Regions from separate parts of the Streptomyces sp. NPDC043867 genome, predicted to be linked through region 1. Evidence: riboswitches for the same ligand, from Rfam matches in the RefSeq annotation. Region 1 holds a riboswitch; each other region holds the start of a gene.
What was found. Region 1 has a riboswitch for cyclic di-AMP ahead of AC069T_RS34595 (M23 family metallopeptidase). Riboswitches for the same ligand answer to the same signal wherever they lie in the genome.
Positions count from the first base shown of each region.

Region 2: another riboswitch for cyclic di-AMP. It lies ahead of AC069T_RS18465 (M23 family metallopeptidase); the one in region 1 lies ahead of AC069T_RS34595 (M23 family metallopeptidase).
Region 3: another riboswitch for cyclic di-AMP. It lies ahead of AC069T_RS00955 (C40 family peptidase); the one in region 1 lies ahead of AC069T_RS34595 (M23 family metallopeptidase).
Region 4: another riboswitch for cyclic di-AMP. It lies ahead of AC069T_RS05145 (transglycosylase family protein); the one in region 1 lies ahead of AC069T_RS34595 (M23 family metallopeptidase).

Region 1 covers NZ_JBWKDS010000053.1:22,311-24,503, forward strand. Annotated here, with positions in the region: gene AC069T_RS34595 (M23 family metallopeptidase) at 1-892, opposite strand, end outside; cyclic di-AMP (ydaO/yuaA leader) riboswitch at 904-1,061, opposite strand; gene AC069T_RS34600 (PP2C family protein-serine/threonine phosphatase) at 1,316-2,193, opposite strand, start outside.
Region 2 covers NZ_JBWKDS010000017.1:6,637-8,829, forward strand. Annotated here, with positions in the region: gene mscL (large conductance mechanosensitive channel protein MscL) at 1-23, shown strand, start outside; gene AC069T_RS18460 (phosphatase PAP2 family protein) at 149-694, shown strand; cyclic di-AMP (ydaO/yuaA leader) riboswitch at 1,193-1,350, shown strand; gene AC069T_RS18465 (M23 family metallopeptidase) at 1,353-2,193, shown strand, end outside.
Region 3 covers NZ_JBWKDS010000001.1:184,071-186,263, forward strand. Annotated here, with positions in the region: gene pcrA (DNA helicase PcrA) at 1-311, opposite strand, end outside; cyclic di-AMP (ydaO/yuaA leader) riboswitch at 711-882, shown strand; gene AC069T_RS00955 (C40 family peptidase) at 891-2,063, shown strand; gene AC069T_RS00960 (hypothetical protein) at 2,157-2,193, opposite strand, start outside.
Region 4 covers NZ_JBWKDS010000004.1:16,415-18,607, reverse strand. Annotated here, with positions in the region: gene AC069T_RS05150 (LysM peptidoglycan-binding domain-containing protein) at 1-646, shown strand, start outside; cyclic di-AMP (ydaO/yuaA leader) riboswitch at 862-1,032, shown strand; gene AC069T_RS05145 (transglycosylase family protein) at 1,037-1,750, shown strand; gene eno (phosphopyruvate hydratase) at 2,114-2,193, shown strand, end outside.

The DNA.
Region 1 (2,193 bases):
CGGCGCTGATGGACGACTGGTGGCAGAGCCAGATCTCGGTGCCGTCGTCGAGGGTGAGGACCGTGCGGTAGCCGTACGCACCGGCCCAGCCGGCCTCGGTGACGGTGCCGCTGTGCACGGCCTTGATCAGCGTGCCGGTGGGCGCCGCGAAGTCGAGGCCGGTGTGGTGGCCGGAGGACCACATGGCACCGGCGTCACCGAAGTGCGAGGTCAGCGTGTACGAGGAGGTCGGCAGCGTGTAGCTCTTGGCGAGCTTGGCGAGGCGCTCCGCCTCCGCCTTCTCCTTGGCCTCCTGCTCCGCCTTCTTCTTGGCGGCGGCGGCCTTGGCCTCGGCCTCGTCCTGCGACTTGGCGGCTTCCTCGGCGGCCTTCTTCACGGCGGCGGCCTGCGCGGCCTCGGCGGCCTTGAGGTCGACCTGGTCCTGCTGCGACTCGGCCTGCTGCATGATGCGGGCACGCAGGGCCTCGCCCGCGCCGGTGGTGCCCTGGGCCGTGTCCGAGCCGGCGAGTCCGGCGGTGGTGAGCGGGGTGGCGGAGGCCGTGGCCGTCTCGGCGCCGGAGCCGTCCGATATCAGGTTCCTGGCCGAGTCGGCGACCGACGACAGGTCGGGCATCGAGATGGAGACCGGGGGCTTGCCGCTCTGCGCGGTGGCCATGCCTCCCGCGCCGACGGCGGCGATGACGCCGACGCCGAGGACGGTGGAGCTCCGGGCGAGTCCTCCGCCGCGCTGCTTGGAGACGCGGTGCCGGCCACGGACGGGACGGACGGAATCCGCGGTGGGATTCCACTCCTCCCAGGGGCCCTCGTCGTTGCCGTGGCCGTAGCCGAAGGTGTCGCTCTGCTTCTCACTCGGCGCGAACGAGGTGTTCTGGGCAGGCCGGTTGGACGCCACGTGGGCGCGCTCCTTTCCTTCCTTCTCGCCTACCGGGTTAGCTGACGGGTTCGGAGCAGGAAGGTCTCCTACGCGCGTCAACCAGGGTGCGCTGCACCCCGATAGACGCTCGATTCACCCCAAATTGGTGGTTCCCCGGTTCCCTTGCGGGATTCGGCGCGTGCGCACGGAGCCGTCTCTTGTGACGGCTGGGACGACCGCGCTGCGTTATCGAACGTTAATAGACGCGGGTCCCCTATTCCAAGCTGTTCCGACTGATCATTAACGTCTTCGTCACGGACTTACAGGTCATGGACGGTGAAAACCGGCGAGTTGACCGTGAGTCGTAAACCTCAAAAGAGTTGACGGAGCGTCAGATGTTATGCGCAGTGATCCCGCCCGGTCACCTCGGGTGACGGCGGGCCCTGAACACCGCGCCGGAACTCACAACCGCCGGACGGCGAGCAGCGCCAGGTCGTCCGTCGTCCCGTCCCCGGTGTGCCGGTGCACGTCCTTGATGAGGGTCGCGAGCAGCGCGTCCGGGTCGCGGAAGGCCCGCCCGGCGAGCCGCTCCGCCGGGTCGTAGAACCGCCCCTGAGGGTCGCGCGCCTCCGACAGCCCGTCCGTGTAGAGGAGCAGGGTGGCGCCGCCCGGGAACGCGACCACCGTGGCGCGGTCGGGCCATGTGCCGAGCTCGCCCATCCCGAGCGGCAGCGCGGACTCCGGCGCCTCCAGCGTGCGCAGGGTGCCGTCCGCGTGCAGCAGCAGTGGCGGGGGATGGCCGCGGTTCAGGAGGCGCACGACGCCGTCCCCGTGCGGGACCTCCGCGAGGACGGCCGTGGTGAACCCCTCGAAGGCGTCGAGCCCGTCGCGCCGTGTCCCCTCCCGCGCCAGCGCCCGCTCCAGACGCTGGGCGACCGCCTCCAGCGTCGACTCGTGCTCGGCCGCCTCCCGGAAGGCCCCGATGACGACGGCGACCGCCGTCACCGCTCCCATGCCCTTGCCCCGCACATCCCCGACGACCAGCCGCACGCCGTACGGGGAGTCCTGCACCGCGTACAGGTCACCGCCGATGAACGCGTCGGCCTGCGCGGCCTCGTACCGCGCTGCCACCTCGAGCCCGCCGATCCTCTCCTCCGGGCGCGGCAGTACGGCGCGCTGTGCGGCCTCGGCGATCTCGCGCGCGGAGGCGAGCCGTTCGTCGGAGCGGCGGACGAGGATGTTGATGAGGACGGCCAGGACGGTGACGGTGGCGACGGTGACCAGTTCGGTGATCGCGTCGACGCGCAGCAGGATGCCGAGTTCGAGGTGGACGGAGAGGA
Region 2 (2,193 bases), on a different contig from region 1:
TACCCGCTCGTCAGGACCGGTGAGAACGATCGGCCTGTCGGACGGGGCGGCACGCACGCTGCCCCGTTCGGACGCTCGGGTCCGAGCTGCCACGCGGGCGCCGGGCTGATGCCCGTTACGACTCGTCCCTTGCGGGAAGTCGCAGCCCATGAACGCATGGGCGGACCTTCGTGAAAAGGATCATCGGCTGACGCGGCGGGTCGCCGCGTGGCAGTCGGACTGCGCGCGGCGCGTGCTGCCGGCGGTGGAGGACGCCGCCCAGCACACCAAGCTGTGGTGGGGTGCCGCCGCCGTCATGTCCCTGGCCGGCTGGAAAGGCCGTCGGGCCGCGGCCGCGGGACTGGCGAGCATGGCTGTGGCGGAGCTGGTGTCCAACGCCGTGCTCAAGCAGGTGTGCGAGCGGGAGCGGCCGCCGAAGGAATGGATCTCGCACGAGGACGTGCACGAGCGGCCCGACTCCTCCTCGTTCCCCTCCGGGCACACCGCCGCGGGCGTGGGGTTCACGGCCGCGGTGGCGGCGGTGTGGCCCCTGGCGGGCGCCGTGTGTGCGGTTCCGGCCGCGATGGTGGCCACCGAGCGGGTGCACACCGGCGCCCACTATCCGTCCGACGTCGCGGCCGGAGCGGTGATCGGCCTGGCCGCGGCCGCTCTGGTGCGCAAGAGCCCCCGGCTGGTGCTGCGTCTGCTGCGGTGAGCCCCGGGGAGCACGCTCCCCACCGTGGCCGCCTCGGTGCGGCCGGCCGTCCGAGCCCTCGGCGGGCCGCGTCTCCACGAGCGGTCCGCCGTCGCCGTCCGTGTGTCCTGCCTGACGCCTGACGCCGGACGCCTGACGCCGGACCCCGAAGGCCGGACGCCATGCGGCAGATATCCTTCAATGAACTGTCTGGACCTTCTGTCCCATTTGTGGGTATGGGTCCCAACTGGTGCGCAATCAGGGCCTCCTGGCGGGGTGGCGCGTGAGCAGCGTCATACCGGTGACAATGCGTCGTGAACCCGGTTTCTCAAGTCTTCGGGATTACCGGGCGATTGCAGACCCGGAAAGATCACTCGTCGACGGACAGTGACCGGCAATCCGGACATGGATCAAGAAATGGGTGTGCACAGAAAACCCACAAGCTTGTCGACGCCCTCTCACGTCGCCTACGTTCACCCTCACTCCGGACGGACGCCCAATCCTGCCGCCGCCCGGAATCCCGCACACTCACCCGTCCACGGCAGGAGCGGGGGACCCACAGGTATGACGCCTGTTCCGGTCTCCGGACAGGCTAGGGGTTGAGCCGCGCGCAACGCGGCCGGGCATCTCCAGCTCGCACCCGACAGCTCACCTCGCAGGCGCCGGAGAGGAATGCACCATGCCCGCGAAGGGTAAGCACCGCCGTCCCAAGTCCCTGCGCCTCACCCGCTCGATCGCCGTCGTCGGCACCGGCGGCGCCGCACTCGCCCTGCCGCTGATGGGAGCCGCGGGCGCCCACGCCGCGACTCCCGCGGCCGCCGTCTCCGCCGCTCCGGAGAAGGCCGCCGCCGCCGCGCCGGCCGCCGCCCAGAAGGCCGAGACGAAGACCTACGCGGTGAAGGCCGGCGACTCCCTCGCGAAGATCGCCGACACGCAGCACGTCAGCGGCGGCTGGAAGAAGCTCTACCAGGACAACCGCGCGGTCATCGGGGGCGACCCGGCACTGATCCACCCGGGTCTGAAGCTGACGCTCGGCGGCAAGGCCGCGTCCCCCGCCGCCCCGTCGTCCGGCAAGACCACCCAGACGACGAAGACGAAGGCCGCTCCGGCCGCGGCCACCAGCAGCTCCGGCTACACCCTGCCGGTCGCGGGCGCCATCGTCGGCACCGCCTACAAGACTGCGGGCAGCATGTGGTCCAGCGGCTACCACACCGGTGTCGACTTCGTGGTCCCGACCGGCACCTCCCTCAAGGCCGTCGGGCCCGGCACCGTCGTCTCGGCCGGCTGGGGCGGCGCGTACGGCAACCAGGTCGTCATCCGGCACGCCGACGGCCAGTACTCCCAGTACGCCCACCTGTCCTCGCTGTCGGTCTCGGCCGGGCAGACCGTGACCGGCGGCCAGCAGATAGGCCTGTCCGGCGCGACGGGCAACGTCACCGGACCGCACCTGCACTTCGAGATCCGCACCACCCCGGACTACGGCTCGGACGTGGACCCCATCGCGTACCTGCGCGCGCACG
Region 3 (2,193 bases), on a different contig from region 1:
CGGTGCGTGAGCACGCGGGTCTTGCCCGACCCGGCGCCGGCCACGATGAGCAGCGGGGAACCGGCGTGCGCCACGGCCGCGCGCTGGTTCTCGTTCAGCCCGTCCAGCAGCGCCGCCGGGTCCACGGCGGGGCGCGCCGCACCGTCGCGGTAGTACGCGTCCCGGCTCGGGGGCACGTCGAAACGGCCGCCGAACAGGTCGTCCGGAAGCTGCTCCGGCGTCCCGTCCTCGGGCGGCGGCGGGGGCTCTTCCCCGTGGGCCCCGGAGGGCTTGAGGTCCGCCAGGAAGCTGTCGTCAAAGAGGCTGCTCATCGCCTTCCGAGTCTAGGCCGCCCCACTGACAGCCCGTGGCCACGTCGGGAACTCCACCGGTCCCCCGGAAGCGGACGGACCGCCTCCGGTGCCGTGCCGGAGGCCGCCCGCCGGACGCGTTCCCCCTGCCTGGAGCCCGCCGCCCGGCCCCGCCTCGCCCTCCGGATCCGTGCCGTCACCTCGGGTGACCGGCGCGGACGAGACGCACGCCACGTCACGCGGACCGCGGACCGCGGAGACCGTCCGGACACCGAGTCGGCCGGTGGCGCGGAGCGGCCCCCGAAAAGAAGGTCACGAAAACGTATCGGGCATATCGGCCATCAACCTTCACAGAAGCCACACGAGTTGGCTAACGTGCCGGTCAGGCCGCCCGACCCAACCGGCGAACGACGCCGGGCCGCGCGGCCTCCGCCGAATCCGGCGCGCCCGCACGGCGGCCGGAACCGGGGACCCACCGATCTTCGGGGTGAATCGGTCCGACCGCCTGTCCGGGCGAGGACCGTAGGGCAACCCTTCCGAACCACCCGCCCGAACCCGACAGCTAACCCGGTAGGCGGATCATGGAAGGAGTCGCCTCTCTTGGCGTCGCAACGCACAACGCGTCCCGCAGTGACGCGCGTAGCGGGCGCACGGGTCCCGGGTCTCGCCACGGCGGCCCTCACCTCCGTGGCCCTGCTCTCGCAGACCGCGAACGCCGCGCCCTCGGCCGATTCGAAGCCGAGCCGCGAGGAAGTCCAGAAGAAGGTGGACGACCTCTATCACCAGGCCGGGACGGCCACCCAGCGGTACAACGCGGCCAGGGAGAAGAGCTCCAAGCAGCGCACACGGGACGACGCCCCCCGCGACGGCGTGGCCGGCCGCACCGAGAGGCCCGACACCGCGCGTACGGAACCGGTTCCGTACGCCGTCACCCTGTCCCGCACCGGAGCCGCCGTCTCCGGCACCGCGCCCCTCCCGCCGGCCGGCCACACCGCCGAGCAGGCGGCGACGGTGCTGAAGGGGACCGAGGCCGCCGGGGGGCTGGCGAAACCGGCCGTCCCGCAGCGGACGCTGAAGTCGGCCAAGGCGCAGGTGCAGCGGAAACTCGCCGTCGCCCGCGGACTGCTCGCGCAGTTCACCGCCGCGGAGCAAGCGCGGCTCACGGCGGTCGAGGAGCGGCAGCGGGAGGCCGCGGAGCGCAGGACCGAGGAGCCGGCCCGGCAGCAGACCGCACAGGAGAAGCAGCGCCCGGAGGTGCCCGCCCGGCAGGACCCGGGCTCCCCGGCCGACGGCCCGGGCGGCACGGCGGACGCCCCCTCGTACGCCACCGCGGCCGGCACGGTGCTCGCCACGGACGACCCCTCGTACGCCACCACGGCCGGCACGGTGCTCGCCACGGACGACCCGTCCTGCGTCACCACGGCCGGCAAGGTGCTCGCCTACGCCCGGGCGCAGATCGGCAAGCCGTACGTCTGGGGCGCCATGGGCCCGGACTCGTACGACTGCTCGGGTCTCACGCGGGCCGCGTGGATGGCCGCCGGCGTCTTTCTGCCCCGCACCACCCGGGACCAGGCCGGCGCGGGCACCAGTGTCCCGCTCTCCGAGATCGCCCCCGGTGACCTGGTGTTCCTCGACGACGGCAGCAGCCACGTCGGGCTCTACGCCGGCCACGGGATGATGATCCACGCCCCGAGGCCGGGCGCCTACGTCCGCGAGGAGCCGCTCCACCACGGCGGCGAGTCGCCGATCCACAGCGTGGTGCGCCCGGCGTGAGGGCGGGACCGCGTCAGGCGTGACGCGGTGTCCGGCGTGATCCCCCGGTCACGCCGGGCACCGGCCGACGGCGGTCCGAGAAGGCTCACGGCCTCAGGTCCAGAGCACCGCGATGAAGATGTTCGCCATG
Region 4 (2,193 bases), on a different contig from region 1:
GCTGTCGGGCCTCAGCAAGAACTCGGCGTCCGTCGAGGTCGACACCGGCGTCGCCGAGGACTCCTCCGCATCGTCGGCCTCCCCCTCACCCGATTCGTCCCCGTCGAGCGACTCGCCCGTTTCGGGCGGCTTGTCGACCGGCGGCTCCACCGCCAAGCCCTCGCCGGCCGCGTCCGGCAAGGCGGCGAAGTCCGGGACGCCGTCGAAGGCCAAGGAGGATGCCACCGCCTCCCCGGAGACCGGCAGCAAGGACGGCGGCAAGGACACCGGGAAGGCAAAGGCTGACGACTCGGACAAGTCGGGTCGGACCGCGGACTCTTCGGACGCCACCGCCGCGACCGGGAGCGAGGGCACCGGCACCGGTCGGCACCGCGGCGCCAGTGCCGACGCCGGTACGGACGCCGACGCGTCCGCCGGAGGCGAAGAGACCTCCTCCGGCCGTCACGCCTCGCGCGGCTCCGCCGCTCCCCGCGACGCCGCGGAGGGCTCGTACACCGTCCGCCTCGGCGACAGTCTCACGAGCATCGCCGACTCCCTTGCCGTGCAGGGCGGATGGAACGAGCTCTACACGGAGAACGAGAAGACGGTCGGCGCCGACCCGGACGTCATCCTCCCCGGTCAGAGCCTTGAGGTCGCAGGAGACTAAGCGGGCGTCAGATGGCGAATCAGGTACAAAACAGCGCCAGTTCGCGTCATATTTCGCACCGCAATGTCCGGTTTGACAGAGTGAGACATGGGTCTCAGAAACCCTGATCATCTTTGAAATTCCGGCGGCCGCGTGTCTACGGTCGTGATCGCTCGCTACAGCGGGCCCCGACGGTCGCAACGCCGAATCCTGCCAGTGGCCGGCCGGGAACAGTCGTCGCGCAAGCGCCGTAGGCAGGAGCGGGGGACCCAAGGTAAGCGCCGGGCCCGGGAGTCGAGAGACACCCGGGAACGGCTTGGGGTGGAGTCGGACGCCAGAGGCGGACGACCGGGCACTCACCCGCCCGAACCCGACAGCTCACCTCGCAGGCGTCGGTGAGGGGATCACTTCATGCTGCTCAACAACAAGGGCAAGCACCGCCGCCCGTCCAAGGCCACCCGTGTCGCCGCGCTCGCCGGTGTCACCGGTGTCGCCATCGCCGCTCCGCTGATGGCGGCCGGCAGCGCCTCCGCCGCCACCACCTCCGAGTGGGACGCCGTCGCCCAGTGCGAGTCCGGCGGCAACTGGTCGATCAACACCGGCAACGGTTACTACGGCGGCCTGCAGTTCTCCGCCTCCACCTGGTCCGCCTACGGCGGCTCGGCCTACGCCTCCACCGCCGACAAGGCCTCCAAGTCCCAGCAGATCGCCGTCGGCGAGAAGGTGCTCGCCGCGCAGGGCAAGGGTGCCTGGCCGACCTGCGGCACCGGCCTGTCCGGCGCCTCGACCGGCGGCTCGTCGACCGGCACCGGCTCCAACTCCGGCTCCGGCTCGCAGAGCACGGCCCAGCCGGCCCAGCCGCAGCAGCAGGCCCCGCAGGCGCAGGACCAGCGTGCCTCGCGCTCCTCGGAGCGGGAGACGGCCAAGAAGACCGTCGAGACCCCGACCGGCAGGAAGGTCGAGAAGGGTGACGGCGAGTACAAGGTCGTCAAGGGTGACACCCTCAGCTCGATCGCCGCGGACAAGAAGGTCAAGGGCGGCTGGCAGAAGCTGTTCAAGCTGAACAAGGACATCATCGACGATGCCGACTTCATCTTCCCGGGCCAGCAGCTCCACCTCAGCTGACACCGGCCGGCCACGGGCTCACAGCTGAACCACGGCCCTCCCTCATCCGGGGACTCCACCATGGAGTCCCCGTGCGGGCCGCCCCCGCCCCCACGGGCTCCCCGCTCCGGTGCGTGTTCCCCCGTACGCGCCGGAGCGGGGTTTTTTCATGGACGCGCCGTGGACCGCTTCCGCAGCGGTCACCTGTACGGGGCAGGTTTTTGTTCCGTTCGGAAACAATTTACTCTCGGTTCTGTCCATGGGGTGGTCGACCGGCTGGCCGATCCCCCGGAGCCGGTTAGGCTCATGTCGCGGAGCCGACCGCGGCTCCGTGCAGTTGGGGCCGAGGGGCTCCGCGTACCCGCGTCACATCCCATGAAGGAGATGCTCGTGCCGTCCATCGACGTCGTCGTAGCCCGGGAAATCCTCGACTCGCGAGGGAACCCCACCGTCGAGGTCGAGGT